2 linked regions of the Cytobacillus luteolus genome follow. The protein of the gene in region 1 binds, or shares a complex with, the protein of each later gene. Links are inferred from orthologs where the notes say so. Each region holds a gene or a part of one and is shown on either strand. Other genes may lie near its edges. The genes, in order: J2Z26_RS18955 and J2Z26_RS13045.

Region 1 (10,143 bases):
TCTACGTGAAATCTCTGACACGGTAAGAAAGTATCATAAACAAGCGGAGCAGCAGGTGGAAGTGGCGCGTAAACTTTTCCAAATCAACGGAACGATTGAGAGTTTACAAGAACTTGCTAATAGTGAAGCTGCCCTTGAATCACTTCAAGCATTAAAAGCAAGCTATGAAGAGAAGTTAACTCCTGAATCAAAGAGAATTTTAGATTCGTGGGAACAGCTAAAAGATATGTACTCAAAAGAGAAGTTTGTTACAAAAATTCGTGACAAAGAAATCGTGACGATTTTACAGACAAAATCTTTATCTGGGTTAAGCATTCCGAAGGTTGTTTTACCGAAATATAAAGACCTTGGTGAAATTTTACGCTGGGTATATAAAGAAAATGTACCAGGTTCATTCCCTTATACTGCTGGAGTTTTTCCTTTCAAACGTGAAGGAGAAGACCCGAAACGTCAGTTTGCTGGTGAAGGAACACCTGACAGAACAAACCGTCGTTTCCATTACCTATCTAAGGATGATGATGCAAAACGTTTAAGTACAGCATTCGACTCAGTAACACTATACGGTGAAGACCCAGCATATCGTCCAGATATTTATGGTAAGGTTGGGGAAAGTGGAGTAAGTGTTTGTACATTAGATGATATGAAAAAGCTATATAGCGGATTTGATCTGTGTGCACCTTCTACCTCTGTATCTATGACAATTAATGGACCAGCGCCAATTATTTTAGCGATGTTCATGAACACAGCGATTTCACAGCAAATTGAAAAACGTGAAGCAGAACTTGGGCGAATTTTAACAGTAGAAGAATACATTGAAGTAAAAGCAAAAACACTTCAAACAGTTCGTGGTACGGTTCAAGCTGATATTTTAAAAGAGGACCAAGGTCAAAACACATGTATCTTCTCAACTGAATTTGCATTGCGAATGATGGGGGATATCCAGGAATACTTCATTAACAGTAAAGTGAGAAACTATTACTCTGTTTCCATTTCTGGCTATCATATTGCAGAAGCGGGAGCGAACCCAATTTCACAACTAGCATTCACACTGTCAAATGGATTCACGTATGTAGAGTACTATTTAAGTCGTGGCATGAACATTGATGATTTTGCACCAAACTTAAGTTTCTTCTTCAGCAATGGACTTGATCCTGAATACACAGTTATCGGCCGTGTAGCAAGAAGAATTTGGGCAACGGTGATGAGAGATAAATATGGTGCAAATGAGCGAAGCCAAAAGCTGAAATACCATGTTCAAACATCAGGTCGTTCCCTTCATGCTCAGGAAATTGACTTTAATGATATTCGCACAACACTTCAAGCACTGATGGCTTTACATGATAACTGTAACTCACTTCATACAAATGCGTATGATGAGGCTATTACAACACCAACTGAAGAATCAGTTCGTCGTGCAATGGCGATTCAAATGATCATTACAAAAGAGCATGGCTTAACGAAAAATGAAAACCCATTACAAGGTTCTTTCATTGTGGAAGAGCTAACGGATCTTGTAGAGGAAATGGTGCTTCAAGAGTTTGAACGTATCAATGACCGTGGTGGCGTGTTAGGGGCAATGGAAACACAATACCAACGTGGGAAAATTCAAGATGAATCCATGTACTATGAGATGAAAAAGCATACAGGTGAGCTTCCGATTATCGGAGTAAACACGTATCTAAATCCAAACCCTCCTTCAGAGGAAGAGTTAAATGAAATTGAATTAGCTCGTGCTACCCAAGACGAAAAAGAGCTACAAATTCAAAACCTGAAGAGCTTCCAAGAACGCAATAAAGATGCTGTAGAAGAAGCACTGAAAAAGCTTAAGCAAACAGCCATGAACAACGGAAACATTTTCGAAGAACTTATGGAAACTGTAAAAGTTGCCAGCCTAGGCCAAATTACACAAGCGCTATATGAAGTAGGCGGACAGTACCGTAGAAATATGTAAGAACACACAAAAGGGGCAGAATTCTGTCCCTTTTTAAACTCTTTTAAAAACTATTGTTATTAACACAAAACCTTGACCGTTCCTTTGCGCTGCAGGCAGTTGCTTTCCGCGGGGAATTATGAAAAAGCCCAACTGCCGGCTTTTTCAAGGGCGGATTCCCATCGGGGAGGGATGTGAGCCTCCTCGGCGCTATGCGCCTGTGGGGTCTCACGGGATATCCCTCAACTTCCGCAGGAGTCAACTGCCTTCCGCTCCAATCCACTCTGGTGTTAAATAAAGTTTGAAGCAACAATAAAGTGTGAATAGCAATTGTATTAATAGCAACATTGAACTAGATTTCTTTATAGTGAACTACTTTGGAACATTGTCACTAAATGAATTGTAGTATTTCAGGGAAGTTCTTCAACCTAGTTGTACTTGAAAAAGTCATCATTGATTTCTTAGTTATAAATGGGAGTCCAAACCACGAGACTCCTGCGGGATGCACAGTGGACGTGAGACCCCGCAGCGAAGGAACGAGCGAGGAGGCTCACGAACTGCCCGCGGAAAGCGAGTGGTTTGGGCGACCATTTATTTGTATAGACCATATAAATGGTGTTTTTAAAAGAATTTCACCACATTCCTCACATTAACCTAGCATAAACTGGTTGATTTTGTTTATAATGAATGGTATGTATTCTAGGAGGGAGTATCTTCCTGTTTAGGATTATGCTTTAGGACATCATATGTCTACATACATAACGACACCGCTTATAAACGTTATATACATAGAAAGGGAGTGCACGGATGAGTTTAGATCAATACTCACCAGAGGAACTTAAAGAAATGTCTATGCTTGAAGCAGCATTAGAAATTTTCCACAGCCGCAAAGAAGCAATTGCATTCAATGATTTAGTAGCAGAAATCAAAAAAGTGCTAAATAAATCAGAAGAGGAAATCCAAGCAAGGGTTTCACAATTCTATACAGACCTAAATTTTGATGGTCGTTTCCTAAGTCTTGGAGAAAATCGTTGGGGCTTAAGAAGCTGGTATCCATATGAACAAGTAGATGAAGAGGTTCATGTTGTAGCCAAGCCTAAGAAGAAAAAAGGCAAGAAGAAAGATGATGATGAAGATTTAGACTTAGTAGACTTCGATGAGCTTGATGAAGAAGACTTAGAGTTTGATGACATCGACGACTTCGACGATGATTCAGATGACGATGATGATACAGATGATGATTACGAAGTAGACGATGATGATGACGATGACGACGATGATGACGATGATCTGATTGATGATGATCTAGATGAGCTTGATGACGATCTTGACGACGACTTAGACGATGACGAAGATTTAGATGAAGAAGATGAAGATCTTGATCTAGATGATTTTGAAGACGAAGAAGACGATAAGTAAGTTTCAAAACTGTCTTGACTTTTCAAAAGTAACTATGTAGAATACTTTTTGGGCTCTTTAAAAAAGAACTATCATTATGTAAATGAACCGCTCCCCTTACCTTGCTTGGTAAGTGGGAGCTTTTTTAGTTTATCCGATTCCCCTACTAGCATCTTCAAATTACTTGAAATGTTTTTACATTATTTTGTGCAAACTTTAAATAGTACATAGAAACCGAGGGGGAAAAACAATGACAAAGTATATTTTTGTAACAGGCGGTGTTGTATCGTCTTTAGGTAAAGGAATTGTAGCAGCTTCATTAGGTCGTTTATTAAAAAATAGAGGATTAAGTGTTACGATTCAAAAGTTTGACCCATACATTAACGTAGACCCAGGGACAATGAGTCCATACCAACATGGTGAAGTTTTCGTTACTGATGATGGTGCAGAAACGGATTTAGACTTAGGTCACTATGAGCGTTTTATCGATATTAATTTAACAAAGTACAACAATGTGACAACTGGTAAAATTTATTCGACTGTTTTGAAGAAGGAACGTCGTGGAGATTACTTAGGTGGAACAGTACAGGTAATTCCTCATATCACAAATGAAATTAAAGAACGTGTATACAGAGCTGGCCGTGAGACAAATGCAGATGTTGTTATTACAGAAATTGGTGGTACAGTGGGTGATATTGAATCATTACCTTACTTAGAAGCAATTCGCCAAATCAAAAGTGACATTGGCCGTGAAAATGTAATGTACATTCACTGTACACTGATTCCTTATATCAAAGCTGCTGGAGAAATGAAAACAAAGCCAACACAGCATAGTGTAAAAGAATTACGTAGTTTAGGTATTCAGCCAAATGTAATTGTTGTTCGTACAGAAATGCCAATTACCCAAGATATGAAAGATAAGATTGCCCTATTCTGTGATATTGATAAGAAAGCAGTAATTGAGTCTCGTGATGCGGAAACACTTTATAGCATTCCTCTAGCCTTACAAGATCAACATCTGGATCAAATCACATGTGAACACTTAAAACTAACATGCGGAGAAGCAGATATGACTGAATGGAAAGAACTTGTTACTAAAGTAACGAATCTTTCTAAGAAAACAAGAATTGCTCTTGTTGGTAAATATGTTGAATTACAGGACGCTTATATTTCTGTAGTGGAAGCAATGCGCCATGCTGGTTATGCATTTGATGCAGACATTTCAATTAAATGGATTAATTCAGAAGAAATCTCTTATGAAAATGCTGGAGAATTACTTTCTGATGTAGATGGAATATTAGTTCCAGGTGGATTTGGAGACCGTGGAATTGAAGGTAAAATTGCTACAATGACGTATGCTCGTGAAAATAAGATTCCTTTACTAGGAATTTGTTTAGGAATGCAATTAGCTTCTGTAGAATTTGCTCGTAATGTTCTTGGATTAAAAGATGCCCATTCTGCAGAAATCAATCCTGAGACGACAAACCCAATTATTGACCTTTTACCTGAGCAAAAGGATATTGAAGATCTAGGCGGGACACTTCGTCTTGGGGTATTCCCTTGCAAACTAGAAGAAGGTACAAAAGCGTTTGAAGCTTATCAAGATGAAGTGGTGTATGAGCGTCACCGCCATCGCTATGAGTTTAACAACTATTATCGTCAAGCTATGGAAGCAAAAGGATTTATTTTCTCTGGTACAAGCCCAGATGGTCGATTAGTTGAAATTATTGAACTTAAGGACCACCCTTGGTTTGTAGCATCACAATTCCACCCAGAGTTCAAATCACGCCCAACAAGACCACAGCCTTTGTTCCGTGAATTTATCCGTGCTTCACTGGTTCATTCAGAGCAACTTTAAATTGAAAATCCTAGTGCACAGGCTGCACTAGGATTTTTTACTTTATTCTTCTTCCTCTTCTTCCAAGTATTCTTCAACCATCTCTTTAATAGAAAAGGCTAGCCCATAGTAGGCATAAAGTGCTGTGATGATGGAAGGAAAACCAAAACGGTTGCCATCATCATCTGGAATGAGCGGTTTACCTAACTTTGAATCAATATAAATATCCACAATTTTATCTAGAGATGGACCTTCACTATTCGGTACTAGAGCAGAGATTGCAACAACTTCAATCCCCTTAGTTGTAAGGGTTTGTGCCAATTCAATTGCATCCTCATCTGTTGAAAAACGGGTGACAAGCAGAACTCGATCGACAGGACTAACTTCAGCCATCTGTTTAGTATCGTCTATAAGTCGTGCTGCGGATATCATTGGCTCCTGTCCGATTGTGGCTTCAAGAGTAACGGCCTCCATTTCAGCAAAACCGTGTATGTAAATGATACCTTCGCCAATGGCAGCTTGTGCTAATAGTCTTGCTCCATCCTCAATCGACAATAGTTCTTTGTCATGTATTTTTGTAAACAAGCCTTGAAGCTGTGTTGTGAAAATTTTCAACATAATAATTCGACTCCTTTCTTCACATTTTCTACCTCTATTATATAAATAAATCGAAAAAAAACGAATTAGGAAGTAATTTGTCGATAACCTCTTGTCAAAAAAAGGAGGAATGTGAGAAGGTTTAGTAGAATACAAAGATGATAGATAATGCTAATGAAAATATGATGTATCACCGTTTTTACTTAAACAATGAAATTCTTATTAATAATAAAATAAACTTTAGAGGTGTTGTGACAGATGACGGAGAAAATTTTAATTGTGGACGATCAGTATGGAATTCGTATCTTACTAAATGAAGTATTTCAAAAAGAAGGATATACAACATTTCAAGCGGCTAATGGATATCAGGCTATTGATATCGTAGAGAAGCATTCTCCTGATCTTGTTTTACTTGATATGAAAATTCCTGGAATGGATGGAATTGAAATTTTAAAGCGATTAAAAGCAATTAATCAGGAAATTCGAGTAATTATTATGACTGCCTATGGCGAGCTAGACATGATTCAAGAAGCGAAAGATCTAGGAGCCATTACTCACTTCGCAAAACCTTTCGACATTGACGAAATTCGTGCAGCTGTTAAAAAGCATGTTAAGGTTGGGTCATAGTTTTACTAGCTACATACAAACTTTAAAGTATATGAAGCAAATTAACATATGTTGAGTTGGTTATTCGCTAGAATCGACGAGACTCCTGCGGGAGTAGCACGTCAACGGGAGACCCCACAGGCGCAAAGCGCCGAGGAGGCTCCCGGACTGCCCGAAGAGGAATCGTCCTTTGAAAAAGCCGGCAGTATGGCTTTTTCAATATTCCTCCCGCGGAAAGCGAGTGGATTCTAGCGAATAACACCTATGAGCCATTTAACAAACTATTATCAAGGTAACTTAAAACTGATGTCGCAAAAAATTCATAAATCAATGTAAGAGCTTACACATAAGAATAGCGTGGTTTCAATGATTTAGAGCGTTTTTATAGTTATTGCGCATTCTTTTTTTAGTTGATATGCTATGTACTGTAAATAACCTAAAGTTTTTACCTTAAGAGGTAATTATCAACTACCTCTTTAAAGATACATATCATTTATCGTCAAGGGTAATCCTACTAAATAGGAACTTTGGGAACAGGTAAGTATACGTACATAAGGAGGATAAAGTCATGCCTTTAGTTTCAATGACAGAAATGCTTAACAAAGCAAAAGCAGAGGGATATGCAGTTGGTCAATTCAATCTAAATAACCTAGAATTTACTCAAGCAATTTTACAAGCAGCTCAAGAGGAAAACTCACCAGTTATCTGTGGTGTATCTGAAGGGGCAGCTCGTTATATGGGCGGTTTCAAAACAGTTGTTGCTATGGTTAAAGCACTTATGGAGGATTATAAAGTGACAGTTCCAGTTGCAATCCACCTAGACCATGGTTCAAGTTTTGAAAAATGTGCTGAGGCAATTCATGCTGGATTTACATCAGTTATGATAGACGGGTCTCACCATCCACTTGAAGAAAATATCGCAATCACTAAAAAAGTAGTTGAATTAGCACACATTCATGGTGTATCTGTAGAAGCAGAACTTGGTCGTATTGGTGGTCAAGAAGATGACTTAATCGTTGACGATGCAGAAGCAGCATATGCAATTCCATCAGAGTGTGATCAACTAGTTCGCGAAACAGGTGTAGATTGCTTTGCACCAGCATTAGGTTCAGTACATGGGCCTTACAAAGGTGAACCGAACTTAGGATTTGATCGCATGAAGGAAGTTATGGAATTAACAGGTATTCCTCTAGTGTTACACGGAGGAACAGGAATTCCAACAAAAGACATCCAAAAAGCCATTTCATTAGGTACTGCAAAAATTAATGTAAATACAGAAAATCAAATTTCATCTGCGAAAGTTATTCGTGAAGTTTTAGCTGAAAAGCCGAATGAATACGATCCACGTAAATTCTTAGGCCCAGCTAGAGATGCAATTAGAGAAACTGTAAAAGGCAAAATGCGTGAATTTGGTTCTGCTCAAAAAGCATAATTAACAAAACGATATTTCTATAAAGCCGCCTCTCAAACAGTGGTGGCTTTATTTTCATTTACATAACAATTAATACTAAGGAGGAAAAATACAATGAAATTTTTTATCGACACAGCAAATCTACATGAAATTAAAGAAGCACATGCGCTAGGCGTTCTTTCAGGTGTAACAACAAATCCAAGCTTAGTAGCAAAAGAAGATATCACATTTGAAGATCGTCTAAGGGAAATCACAGAGGTAGTATCAGGTTCAGTTAGTGCAGAAGTAATTGCAACTGATTGGGAGGGCATGATCTCTGAAGGACTAGAACTTGCGAAAATTGCTCCGAACATTACGATAAAAGTCCCAATGACTCCAGACGGATTAAAAGCTGTGAAAGTATTCAAGGAAAAAGGAATCAAGACAAATGTAACCCTTATTTTCACTGCGAACCAAGCATTACTAGCTGCCCGTGCAGGTGCATCATACGTTTCACCATTCTTAGGCAGATTAGACGATATCGGCCACAACGGCTTAGACCTAATCTCAACAATATCAGAAATCTTCACAGTACACGGAATCGACTCAGAAATCATTGCTGCATCTATCAGACACCCATTACACATCACTGAAGCAGCACTAAGAGGCGCGCATATCGCAACAGTACCATACAAAGTCATCCTACAACTATTCAACCACCCACTAACAGACCAAGGAATCGAAAAATTCCTAGAAGACTGGAACAATCGTAATAAATAAAATATTTTTTTCACTGTAATCTTTAAAACAAGATTAAGATGAACCGTTATTTGCTAAAATCTACGAGACTCCTGCGGGAGTGCTGGGCAGGGGAGACCCCGCAGGAGCAACAGCGACGAGGAGGCTCCCCGCACTGCCCGCGGAAAGCGAGTAGATTTTAGCAAATAACGCCTATGTATTAACACTAGCCAGTTTTTTACCCTAAACGATATATGTAAAAAATAGGACTAAAGAACAAAAATATGAAAAAGTTTTCTTTTTAATACATGATTTTCACTTTTTCGTGTAAACTAGGAATTAATACTCGTACAGTAATGTTTATTTGTGCTGGCATAAAATTCCAATAAAAGTGAAGAGTGGTAAGTATATAATACATACTTAGCAGATCCAACTATCGTATAGTTAGGGTCTATCAACGGTCATCTTCGCTAGAAGGGAGACTATCATGGAAAAATTAAAAATCGCAGGCGGTTATCCTTTAAATGGAACGGTAAGAATCAGTGGTGCTAAAAATAGTGCTGTTGCTTTAATTCCAGCAACGATTCTAGCAGAATCTCCAGTCAAAATTGAGGGTTTACCTGACATATCAGACGTTCAAATGCTAAGTAGTTTGCTTGAGGAAATTGGCGGTAGTGTTACGTTAAACGAAAACGAAATCATCGTTGATCCTACAAACATAGTTTCAATGCCACTACCAAATGGAAAAGTAAAAAAATTAAGAGCTTCCTATTATTTAATGGGGGCCATGTTAGGCCGTTTTAAAAAGGCAGTAATTGGACTTCCTGGTGGATGTCACTTAGGACCACGTCCAATCGATCAACATATAAAAGGATTTGAGGCTCTTGGTGCAAAAGTAACAAATGAGCAAGGAGCTATTTACTTACGGGCCGATGAACTAAAAGGTGCAAGAATATACCTAGACGTTGTAAGTGTTGGTGCAACAATCAATATTATGTTAGCAGCTGTACGAGCAAAGGGTCGGACAATCATAGAAAATGCTGCAAAAGAACCAGAAATCATTGATGTAGCTACATTATTATCAAGTATGGGTGCAAAAATTAAAGGTGCAGGAACAGATGTAATTCGTATTGATGGAGTTGATGAGTTAAGAGGATGTCAACACACAATTATTCCTGACCGAATTGAAGCAGGTACTTATATGATTATCGGCGCAGCAATGGGAGAAAGAGTTGTCATTGATAACGTTATTCCTCTACATCTTGAATCTCTAATCGCGAAGTTTAGGGAAATGGGTGTTCAGGTTGAGACGAAAGATGACCAAGTTATCGTTAGTGGCACCAAAAATCTAAAAGCTGTAGATATAAAAACCTTGGTATATCCAGGGTTCGCAACTGATTTACAGCAACCTTTTACATCTCTTCTTACAAAGGCAACAGGAACCGGTGTAGTTACTGATACAATCTATGGAGCTCGTTTTAAGCATATCGATGAGTTGCGCAGAATGAATGCCCAAATTAAAGTCGAAGGCCGTTCTGCAATTGTCAGTGGTCCTGTAAAATTACAGGGAGCGAAGGTCAAGGCTAGTGACCTACGTGCAGGTGCAGCCCTAGTGGTGGCTGGTTTAATGGCAGAGGGTGTTACTGA
Region 2 (10,307 bases), on another replicon or contig:
TACAATCAGGATGATACAAACGAGATGGAATGTGCGTATATTGATGAAAATGGATTGATTGTCGTAGATCGTCTTCAATTGTTAACACATATTAGACCCAATTTGACACGGTTAGAAGGAGGTATGTAACGGTGGGAGAGGCTATTGTTATTACATCAGGTAAAGGCGGAGTTGGTAAAACAACTACATCTGCAAACGTTGGAACAGCCCTTGCGTTAGCTGGAAAAAAAGTATGTTTAGTAGATACAGATATTGGCTTGCGTAATCTGGACGTGGTCATGGGCTTAGAAAATCGGATTATCTATGATTTAGTAGATGTTGTAGAAAATCGTTGTAAAATACACCAGGCACTAGTTAAGGACAAGCGTTTTGACGATCTATTGTATTTATTACCTGCTGCACAAACAAGTGATAAGTCAGCAGTATCTCCAGAGCAAATGAAAAAGCTTATTGCTGAACTTAAGCAAGACTATGATTATATTATTATTGACTGTCCTGCAGGAATTGAACAAGGCTACAAGAATGCAGTAGCCGGTGCTGATAGAGCGATTGTTGTGACCACACCTGAAATTTCTGCTGTAAGAGATGCTGATAGAATTATAGGTTTACTTGAAAAAGAAGAAATTGAACCCCCTAAATTAATTATTAACCGTATTCGTAATCATATGGTTAAAAATGGGGATATGTTAGATGTGGATGAAATTGTTACTCATCTATCCATTGATTTAATTGGAATCGTTGCGGATGATGATGCTGTCATTAAGGGATCTAATAATGGTGAGCCGATTGCTCTTGACTCAACGAGTAAAACGGCAATTGCTTATCGAAATATTGCTAGAAGAATATTAGGTGAGTCCATTCCACTTCAATCTCTAGATGAGGCTAATAATGGGATGTTTACAAAACTTAAAAAGTTTTTTGGTGTACGTTAAGTCTTGCAATTACTGCAAGGCTTTTTTCTTTTTCGATGATTCTTAAGTCATATCTTCCCCGGACAAGTCATAAAATTGTACAAACTTCGTTTATAAGGGAATGGTGTAAAGATATGAGTAATCGAGCGGATGAAATCAGAAGAAGAATCGCAAAGAGAAAACAAAGTAGACAGAGCACGTCTGGCTCAACAATTCTTAGGGACCCTTCTCCATTTGTTGTTAGGGATGAAGAAAAATTTGGGCATGAACGATTTTCATCATATGAAGGAAGTCCGTCTGATTCAGGACATCCTTTGTTCAAAAAAGAAGTATTTATGTTTAAAATATTATTTTCAATTTGCTTGATATTGGTTGTAGCAATCCTCTATAAAAATCAATCTCCACAATTAGAGGGGACAAGACAGTTTGTTAAACAAACGATGGAGAACGATTTCCAATTTGCAGCTATTTCAACGATGTATGAAGAGAGATTTGGTAGCCCTCTTGCTATTTTTCCTACATCTAGTACAGGCAAAGAGGAGCAAGAAAACCAAGTAAAGCCAGCTGGCCAATACGCAGTGCCAGCAAATGCAAGGGTCCTTCAAGGTTTTGAAGTAAACGGTCAGGGTATAACCGTAGAAACGGTTAGTAAGTCATCGGTTGAAGCCGTTGACGAAGGTGTCGTAACGTTTGTTGGAAATAAAGATGATTTAGGAAAAACAGTCATTATTCAACATGCAGACGGCTCCCATACTTGGTATGCAAAACTACAATCAATCGATGTAACTTTATATCAATTTGTAGATACTGGGCAGGCAGTAGGTAAAGTGGTAGATAGTGAAGATGGACAAAAAGGAACCTATTATTTCGCAATTAAAAAGGGTGAGTCCTTTATTGATCCTATACAGGTGATATCGTTTGACTAAGTTGATGGAAACATTATTAAAAATTAAAATACATCCACTATTTTGGGTTGTAATAGGAATATCAATTATAACTGCTCATTTTAAGGAGCTATTAATGCTATTTCTCATTGTATTCATCCATGAATTGGGGCACGTAACAGGTGCCCATTTTTTTTCATGGAGAATTAAAAAAATCCAACTTCTACCTTTTGGAGGAGTTGCCGAAATGGATGAGCATGGCAACCGTCCCATTAAAGAAGAGTTAATTGTTATATTAGCTGGACCAATCACACATATAGTCCTTGTCTTTATAGGCTATATTTTTTATGCATTTTCTATTATTTCTGCAGAAACACTTGATCTATTTATTTTTCACAACCTAGTTATTTTGTTTTTTAATTTGCTACCGATCTGGCCATTAGATGGTGGAAAACTTTTACTTTTATTATTTTCTTTAAAAAAACCTTTTAGTGATGCACATAAGATGACCATACAATTGTCGATTATCGGTGTTGGTCTATTTATACTTGCTGTCCTGTATTACTCACCTTCTCAACTTCATTTATGGATGATTATTACATTTCTACTCTTCTCAATTGTGATGGAGTGGAGACAACGACATTTTGTTTTCATGCGGTTTTTACTAGAACGGTATTATGGGGATGCTTCTCAGATACAAAGGTTAACACCTCTAATTGTTGATGAAAAAGAAACAATACAAGAAGTACTTGTTAAGTTTTATCGCGGGAATAAACATTCTATAATAATAAGCAAAAAGGGTAAACATCATGTGCCACTTGATGAAAACGAAGTGTTACATGCTTACTTTAATGAAAGGCGTACTACAGAACACGTTGGAGATTTAATCTATCCATATTGACCTCACTTCTAATTATCTGTTTAATTATCGGTAAGAGATAATGAAGTGAGGTTCTAGCTTTGAGCATATTAGTACTAAATATAAATTCATCAGAAAAACGTGGCGCGATTGTTAAAAATAATAAAGTTGAGCAATTTATTCTTATCCAGCCCGCTAGGAAAAGTCTAGTTGGTAATATTTATTCTGGAAGAGTAATCGATGTTATTCCTGGTATGGAAGCAGCATTTGTAGACATAGGTATTGATAAAAATGGATATTTACCAATAGATGAATTTCCTTCTATTCAAAATCCGGATAAAGAAAAACGAATATCCCAACTAATACATCAAGGTGAGGAAATAGTAGTACAAGTGATAAAGGACAGTAGTGAACTAAAAGGACCAAAACTTACGAGGTTAATCGAGATTCAGGGTGATTACATAATCTATCAGCCCGAAGGTAAGACTGTCTCAGTGTCTAGAAAAATTAGAAATGAGCAAGAACGTGATAAGTGGCATGCATTTGCAACGGCTCATTGTACTGAGAATGAAGGGCTTATTATACGTACTTCGTGCGAAAAAGAACATGAAGATACAGTTTTAAATGAATTATCTTACATTCGTAGTAAATATCAATCCATGCTGAAAATACGAGGACATGAGCAGAAAACTCCTAGCCTTTTATTTGATAAAGGTAGCATCGAAGAAAGAGCACGTGATATCGTAATAGCTGGACAGATTGAAGAAATCGTAGTAGATGATTTCTCCTTCTACCAAAGGCTTAAAGTAATGTTAGATAATGTAAAAATAAGCACATATAGCCGAAGCGAGAACATATTCTCCTATTATGGAGTGGAGCATGAAATTGAGAAGTGTCTAAATAAAACAGTTGTGTTAGATAATGGTGGCTATATTATTATCGAAAGCACAGAGGCCATGACTGTTATTGATGTGAACTCCGGTAAATTTCATGGAAAAACTAACTTAAGGGAAACCATATTAAAAACCAATATAGAAGCAGCACGAGAAGTAGCAAGACAAATTCGGTTACGGGATATTGGTGGAATTATAGTGGTTGATTTTATTAACATGAGGTTTCAAGAAGATAAACATCAGGTGTTAGACACCATTAAAATGGCCTTAAGAGCAGATCCTAATGATACGAAGATTCTAGGGTTTACAAAGCTAGGTTTAGTAGAATTAACTAGGAAAAAAGTTTATCAAACGGTAAATGAAATTCTATGTTCACCTTGTTCAACTTGTGAAGGGACAGGAATGGTCTTATCCGCTGAATCCATCGCTTATAAAATTGAACGCGAACTCTGGGAGCTAAAAGGCAAGGACTATGAAGCCGTTTGGATAGAGGCACCTGAATCCGTAATCAGATGTATTACTGGTGAAAAAGGTGTTCATAAAAAAAGGTTAGAAGAAACGTTGAATTTAGCGATATACCTAACTATACAAAAAACAACTGATCGTAAATATACAATTCGTCATGTAGGTTCGAAAAAAGAGATTGAAGAGCGGATTAAATTACTGTAAACTATAATAGTTGTCACTGGTAGGGGCATGAAGTTGCCTCTATTTTACATGTTGTTAATCTAGTAATACTTATTGACATTGCATAGTATTAGTGGTAACATTTTGATGTTATTGTTTGTAGCACCCATTGCTACAACCGCTCAGCTCAGGTAATAAGATTTCCCATTGGAAGCGCCTGTCGTTGGCGAGTCTTAGTCCATATTATAGGAGGTGCAATTATGTACGCAATTATTGAAACTGGTGGAAAACAAATCAAAGTTCAAGAAGGTCAAGAGATTTATATCGAAAAGCTTGACGTTGAACAAGGTGGAACAGTTACTTTTGACAAAGTTTTATTCGTAGGTGGAGACAACGTTAAAGTTGGAACTCCAACTGTTGAAGGAGCTACTGTTACTGCTAAACTTGAAAAACATGGTCGTGCTAAGAAGATCACTGTTTTCAAATACAAAGCTAAGAAAAACTACCGTCGTAAACAAGGTCACCGTCAACCTTACACTAAAGTTGTTATTGAAAAAATCAACGCGTAAGGTCATACAATGATCAAAGTAACGATAAATCGCCAAAGTAATGGGCATATTGAATCGTTTACAATCAATGGACATGCTAACTTTGCAAAGCATGGCTCAGATATTGTTTGTGCTGGTGTATCGGCAGTTTCGATTGGTGCTATTAATGCTATATTAGCCTTAACTAAAATAAATCCTGATATTGAACAGGGTGGCGAGGGTGGCTTTCTCCGCTGTGTGATTCCAACCGAATTGGAAGAGAACACAAATGAGAAGGTACAACTTCTTTTAGAAGGAATGTTAATTTCCTTACAAACCATCGAAAATGATTACGGACAATACATTAAAATCTCAACAAAGTAGGAGGTGAAAGTCATGTTAAGATTAGACCTTCAATTCTTCGCTTCTAAAAAGGGAGTAGGTAGTACTAAAAACGGTCGTGATTCAATCTCGAAACGTCTTGGTGCTAAGCGTGCTGATGGTCAATTCGTTTCAGGTGGATCAATTCTTTACCGTCAACGCGGTACAAAAATCTATCCAGGTGCAAACGTAGGCCGTGGTGGAGACGATACATTATTCGCTAAAATTGACGGAGTAGTTAAATTTGAGCGTTTAGGTCGTGACCGTAAACAAGTAAGCGTATATCCAGTTGCACAAGAAGCGTAAGCTCTTTAAAGAAAAACTCTAACCTTTTCTGGTTAGAGTTTTCTTTTTTGCCCTTATACTATAAAGAGATTTTATAGGATACAATTAGTGAATTGGAGCGGAAGGCACTTGACTCCTGCGGGAATTGAGGGAAGTATGAGACCCCACAGGCGAAGCCGAGGAGGCTCATATCCCTCCCCGCGGAAAGCAAGTGCCTGCAGTGTAAAGAAACGGTCAAAGTTCAAATTAGAAAGCAAACTGCTCTTCCATACGGCAAAACTAAGTATTATTAGTCATATTTCACAATGTTTGTTATAATTTCTTCAGATAAGATTCTAATGATTTGGAGAATTGCTGATGAAAAAGGAATGGAATGTTGTTGAAGTTCTAAGCCATTCAAGACACGATTGGCTTAATAAAATTCAATTATTAAAGGGTAATCTATCTTTAAATAAAATAGACAGAGTCAAAGAAATAATCGAAGAGATCGTTCATGAATCCCAGAATGAATCGCACTTAACCAACTTAAAAATGCAAAAGTTTGCCGAGCTGCTAATGACCTACAACTGGGAACAGCATCATTTTCGACTTGAGTACGAAATAGTAGGCGACTTAAAAGATTGTTCGGAATATGATGATTCGTTACATAACTGGTGTATTGAGTTTTTTTCTGTGTTAGACCATTCAATCGATTGTAACAATGATAATAATCTAAGCATCTCGATAGAGACATTTAATGATGAACTCCGTTTCTTTTTTGACTTTAGTGGAATAATAACAGATAGAGAAGTAGTTAGGAATTGGTTTAAAAAACAACGATCCGAAGAGAGCTTCTTTCAAATTTTAGATTATCAAGTACAAACAGATGAAATGCTTGTTGTGTTAAGGCTGCAAAGTTCTTAAACATTTAGGCAAGCGAACGGAGGGAAACAATGTTTGTCGATCAGGTCAAAGTTTATGTAAAAGGCGGAGACGGCGGGAATGGTATGGTCGCATTTCGCCGAGAAAAATATGTACCCAATGGAGGACCAGCGGGTGGTGACGGAGGTAAAGGTGCAGATGTTATCTTCGAAGTAGAAGAAGGACTTCGTACACTAATGGATTTCCGTTATAAACGTCATTTTAAAGCTGAACGTGGAGAACATGGGATGTCTAAGGGCATGCATGGGAAAAATTCTTCCCCAATGATTGTAAAAGTTCCACCTGGGACTGTTGTAACCGTAGAAGGTACAGGGCAAGTAATTGCAGACCTAACTGAACATGGACAGCAGGCCATTATTGCAAAGGGTGGTCGTGGTGGAAGAGGGAATACTCGTTTCGCTACACCTGCAAATCCAGCACCAGAAATTGCTGAAAATGGAGAACCAGGACAAGAGAGAGACGTAATATTAGAATTAAAGGTATTAGCTGACGTAGGTCTTGTGGGCTTCCCTAGTGTTGGTAAGTCAACTCTACTATCTATCGTATCTGCTGCAAAACCAAAAATTGCTGAATATCATTTTACAACAATTGTTCCTAACTTGGGTGTTGTAGAAACAGAAGATAGTCGTAGTTTTGTAATGGCAGACCTACCTGGACTTATCGAAGGGGCGCACCAAGGTGTAGGACTAGGGCATCAATTTCTTCGCCATATCGAAAGAACAAGGGTTATTGTGCATGTAATCGATATGTCTGGTATGGAAGGTCGTGATCCATATGAAGATTATTTGACAATTAACGATGAACTTAAAGAATATAATCTTCGACTAATGGAAAGACCTCAAATTATTGTAGCCAATAAAATGGACATGCCAGATGCAGATGAAAATCTTAAAGTCTTCAAGGAAAAATTAAATGAGGACGTGAAGATTTTCCCTATCTCGGCTATTACAAGACAAGGGCTTCGTGATTTACTCTTCGAAATAGCAGATCTGGTAGAAACAACACCTGAATTTCCAATGGAGGTTGAGGAAGAGGATACCGAGCACAGAGTTCTTTATAAGCATGAAAAAGAAGAGATTGACTTTAAAATTACGAGAGAGAGCGACGGTACATTTGTCGTATCTGGAGATAAGATTGAAAAGCTATTCAAAATGACGAACTTCCAGCGTGAAGAGTCTATTCGAAGGTTTGCAAGACAATTAAGAGGTATGGGCGTTGATGCTGCTTTGCGTGAAAAAGGAGCAAAACACGGAGATACTGTAAAGCTTGAGGATTATGAATTTGAATTTGTAGAATAGTGGTCAAGAAAAGGCACGTCAATAGTGCCTTTTCTTATCCCTTTGAAAGTGGGGATAGGTATTGAATAATAAGCAGAAAAAAGTAGATGAAAAATTTTATTTAGTGCGTGAGGATGTTCTTCCTGAAGCCATAAAAAAAACACTTGAAGCTAAGGAATTACTTGATCGTGGCAAGGCTAACTCGGTGGCAGATGCGGTTCAAATGGTTGATTTAAGTCGTAGTGCATTTTATAAATATAAAGATACTGTCTTTCCTTTTCATACCGTAGTTAAAGAAAGAATTATTACGCTCTTTTTTCATTTAGAAGACCGTTCAGGAACTCTTTCTCAGTTATTAGGTGTTGTTGCGGCTGCAGGATGTAATGTATTAACGATTCATCAAACGATTCCGTTAAGAGGAAAGGCAAATGTTACACTTTCTTTAAATACAACTGGTATGACTGAAGATATTACAGATCTCTTATCAAAGTTAAAACGTCTAGATTTTATAGATAAAGTAGATGTACTTGGAACAGGGGCTTAAGGGGGAAGCAAGAATGACAGAGAAAAGAAAGATTGCTTTTTTAGGGCCAAGAGCAACATTTACAGAAAGTGCAGTTACGTTTTTATTCCCTGACGAAGTCGGTGTGGCCTATCAAACGATTCCTGAATGCATGGACGCTATCCAGGCGGGAGAAGTTGAAGTTGCTGTAGTTCCTTTAGAAAATACGATCGAAGGGTCCGTTAATTTAACACTCGATTATTTAATCCATGAAAAGCCCGCACGAATTATCGCTGAGCTAACTGTTCCAATAAGGCAGCAGCTAATGGTTCATCCAGACAATACAATGCGATGGAATGATGTAAACTGTATTTACTCACATTCACATGCAATAGCACAGTGTCATAAATTTTTACATGGTCAGTTTAATCAAACAAACTATGAGTATATGACTTCAACTGGAGCAGCTGCTAAATATGTTTCTGAACATCCAAAAGAGAATATAGCAGCGATTGCTAACGAATTGGCTGCTAAGGAGTATGGTCTTACAATTGTAAGAAAAGACATCCATGATTATGAAAACAACCATACGCGTTTTGTTGTGCTTCAAAAGGAGAAACACTCGATATCTCCTCCTAGTAATCTTTCACCAGTAGGGCAGAAAACGACATTAATGATTACCTTACCTTCGGACCAAGCTGGGGCACTTCACCAAGTATTATCTGCATTTGCATGGAGAAAATTAAATCTTTCTAAAATTGAATCACGACCAATGAAAACAGGCTTAGGTAATTATTTTTTTATCATTGATATAGATGCTATTTTAGATGAAATATTAGTTCCGGGGGCAATTGCTGAACTTGAAGCTCTTGGCTGCTCTGTAACTATTTTAGGTTCGTATCCTTTCTTTCATGCAAACTAAAAAAATCCCTTACAAAAATTTAGTAAGGGATTTTTACATTCTATCTTATTCAATCAGGATATTTGCTTTCTTAAGGGCCTGGCAAGCTGCATCCAATTTATCAATTGAAGAAGCTTCTAATGTATGAAGGTGAGTACCATCTGTAAGTTCAGATAAAAATGTTGCATTCGTTTCATTTATTTTACTCATAAATGTATTTACTTCCTGACGATTACTAACCATTATCGAGGCCGTTAAGTCACCATAGACAGGATGTTCTATTTTTACATCTTTAACGGTAACGCCATGGTCCACAATTAGAGTTAATTCTTCCTGAGTTTGGCTTGGTGGGTGTTGGCAAACCACAACACGGCTAAAACTTTCCTTGGTTAGCTCATTTTTTAAATAAAAATAGCCATTACTTGTTGCCAAAATGGGTTCATTTCTTGCTTTAAGTAAAGATATATCTTGTACTATAACTTGCCTACTTACATTCGTTTTTGTGGATAATTCACTTCCTGTAATTGGTTCTCTGGAATCCTTTAACCACTTTAAGATGAGCTCACGTCTATTTTCCCCAAGAATTTTCTTGTCGTCCTTCACCATTGTCACTCCTTTAAAGATCCACTTTTAAAGTCTAAAATTGTTTATGATCTGTTTCATGATTTTTAGTAAGAAATCAATATCTTCAATTGTTGTGTATTTGCCAAAGGATAACCGTATAAATTGCTTTGCTTTATCAGGGGTTTTTCCAATGGCTATCATTGTTTTTGATGGTTCTTGTTGACCAACCTGACAGGCACTTCCAGTCGAAATGGCGACTCCGTGTCGATTGCATTCTAACATTGAATATTGTCCTTCTATTCCTTCAATGAGTAGCCCTAAAATTGTAGGTAAATGAAGGGATGCCCGATTTATGATTTCAATAGGAAGATGTAAATGACCTATTTCTTCAATTAAATGTGTTCGTAAGGTTTGTAATCTCTGTTGTTCATCAGTCATTTCATTATATATAAGTTGTGCGGCAATCACAAAAGCAGCAATCCCTGGGACATCTACTGTTCCTGGACGAAATCCAAATTCATGACTAGTATTTGGAAAAACACTACTCCATTTTACCATAGGGTTTATATAAGCAGCGCCTACTCCTTTTGGCCCGTAAATTTTATGACTAGAAATTGAAATACTATCCAGGTTTGCTTCTTTAATTTCTATTGGAATTTTCCCAAATGATTGTACACAATCACTGTGAAATAGAATATCATGCTTTTTTAAGATTTTCCCGATTTCATGAATAGGTTGGATAACACCTATTTCTGAATTAACATGATGAATGGAA

The links.
Region 2: the proteins of J2Z26_RS18955 (region 1) and J2Z26_RS13045 are in contact, whole or in part, in a solved structure (PDB 1F51), measured with the Bacillus subtilis proteins. The link is inferred for Cytobacillus luteolus from one-to-one orthologs.

Annotation. Positions count from the first base shown.
Region 1 is NZ_JAGGKM010000007.1:187,890-198,032, forward strand. The notes cover bases 4,937-7,704. They hold J2Z26_RS18955 (response regulator), read left to right. Parts: upstream 4,937-6,020; coding sequence 6,021-6,389; downstream 6,390-7,704. Other genes in these bases: J2Z26_RS18945 (CTP synthase), read left to right, coding at 4,937-5,186; J2Z26_RS18950 (DUF2529 domain-containing protein), read right to left, coding at 5,229-5,783; J2Z26_RS18960 (class II fructose-bisphosphate aldolase), read left to right, coding at 6,937-7,704. Also shown: fused isobutyryl-CoA mutase/GTPase IcmF, read left to right, coding at 1-1,951; rpoE (DNA-directed RNA polymerase subunit delta), read left to right, coding at 2,738-3,349; more of J2Z26_RS18945, read left to right, coding at 3,579-4,936; more of J2Z26_RS18960, read left to right, coding at 7,705-7,800; fsa (fructose-6-phosphate aldolase), read left to right, coding at 7,894-8,538; J2Z26_RS18970 (UDP-N-acetylglucosamine 1-carboxyvinyltransferase), read left to right, coding at 8,984-10,143. UniProt on the Bacillus subtilis protein: Key element in the phosphorelay regulating sporulation initiation. Phosphorylation of spo0B during sporulation initiation.
Region 2 is NZ_JAGGKM010000004.1:193,269-203,575, reverse strand. What follows is about bases 4,566-7,497. They hold J2Z26_RS13045 (sporulation initiation phosphotransferase B), read left to right. Parts: upstream 4,566-5,724; coding sequence 5,725-6,270; downstream 6,271-7,497. Other genes in these bases: obgE (GTPase ObgE), read left to right, coding at 6,300-7,497; rpmA (50S ribosomal protein L27), read left to right, coding at 5,098-5,388; J2Z26_RS13055 (ribosomal-processing cysteine protease Prp), read left to right, coding at 4,753-5,085; rplU (50S ribosomal protein L21), read left to right, coding at 4,566-4,743. Outside these bases: septum site-determining protein MinC, read left to right, coding at 1-129; septum site-determining protein MinD, read left to right, coding at 132-932; J2Z26_RS13075 (M23 family metallopeptidase), read left to right, coding at 1,046-1,837; J2Z26_RS13070 (M50 family metallopeptidase), read left to right, coding at 1,830-2,696; J2Z26_RS13065 (Rne/Rng family ribonuclease), read left to right, coding at 2,756-4,216; more of rplU, read left to right, coding at 4,435-4,565; more of obgE, read left to right, coding at 7,498-7,586; J2Z26_RS13035 (ACT domain-containing protein), read left to right, coding at 7,648-8,109; pheA (prephenate dehydratase), read left to right, coding at 8,123-8,989; J2Z26_RS13025 (transcription repressor NadR), read right to left, coding at 9,035-9,574; J2Z26_RS13020 (IscS subfamily cysteine desulfurase), read right to left, coding at 9,599-10,307. UniProt on the Bacillus subtilis protein: Key element in the phosphorelay regulating sporulation initiation. Acts on spo0A. Mediates reversible phosphoryl transfer from spo0F to spo0A.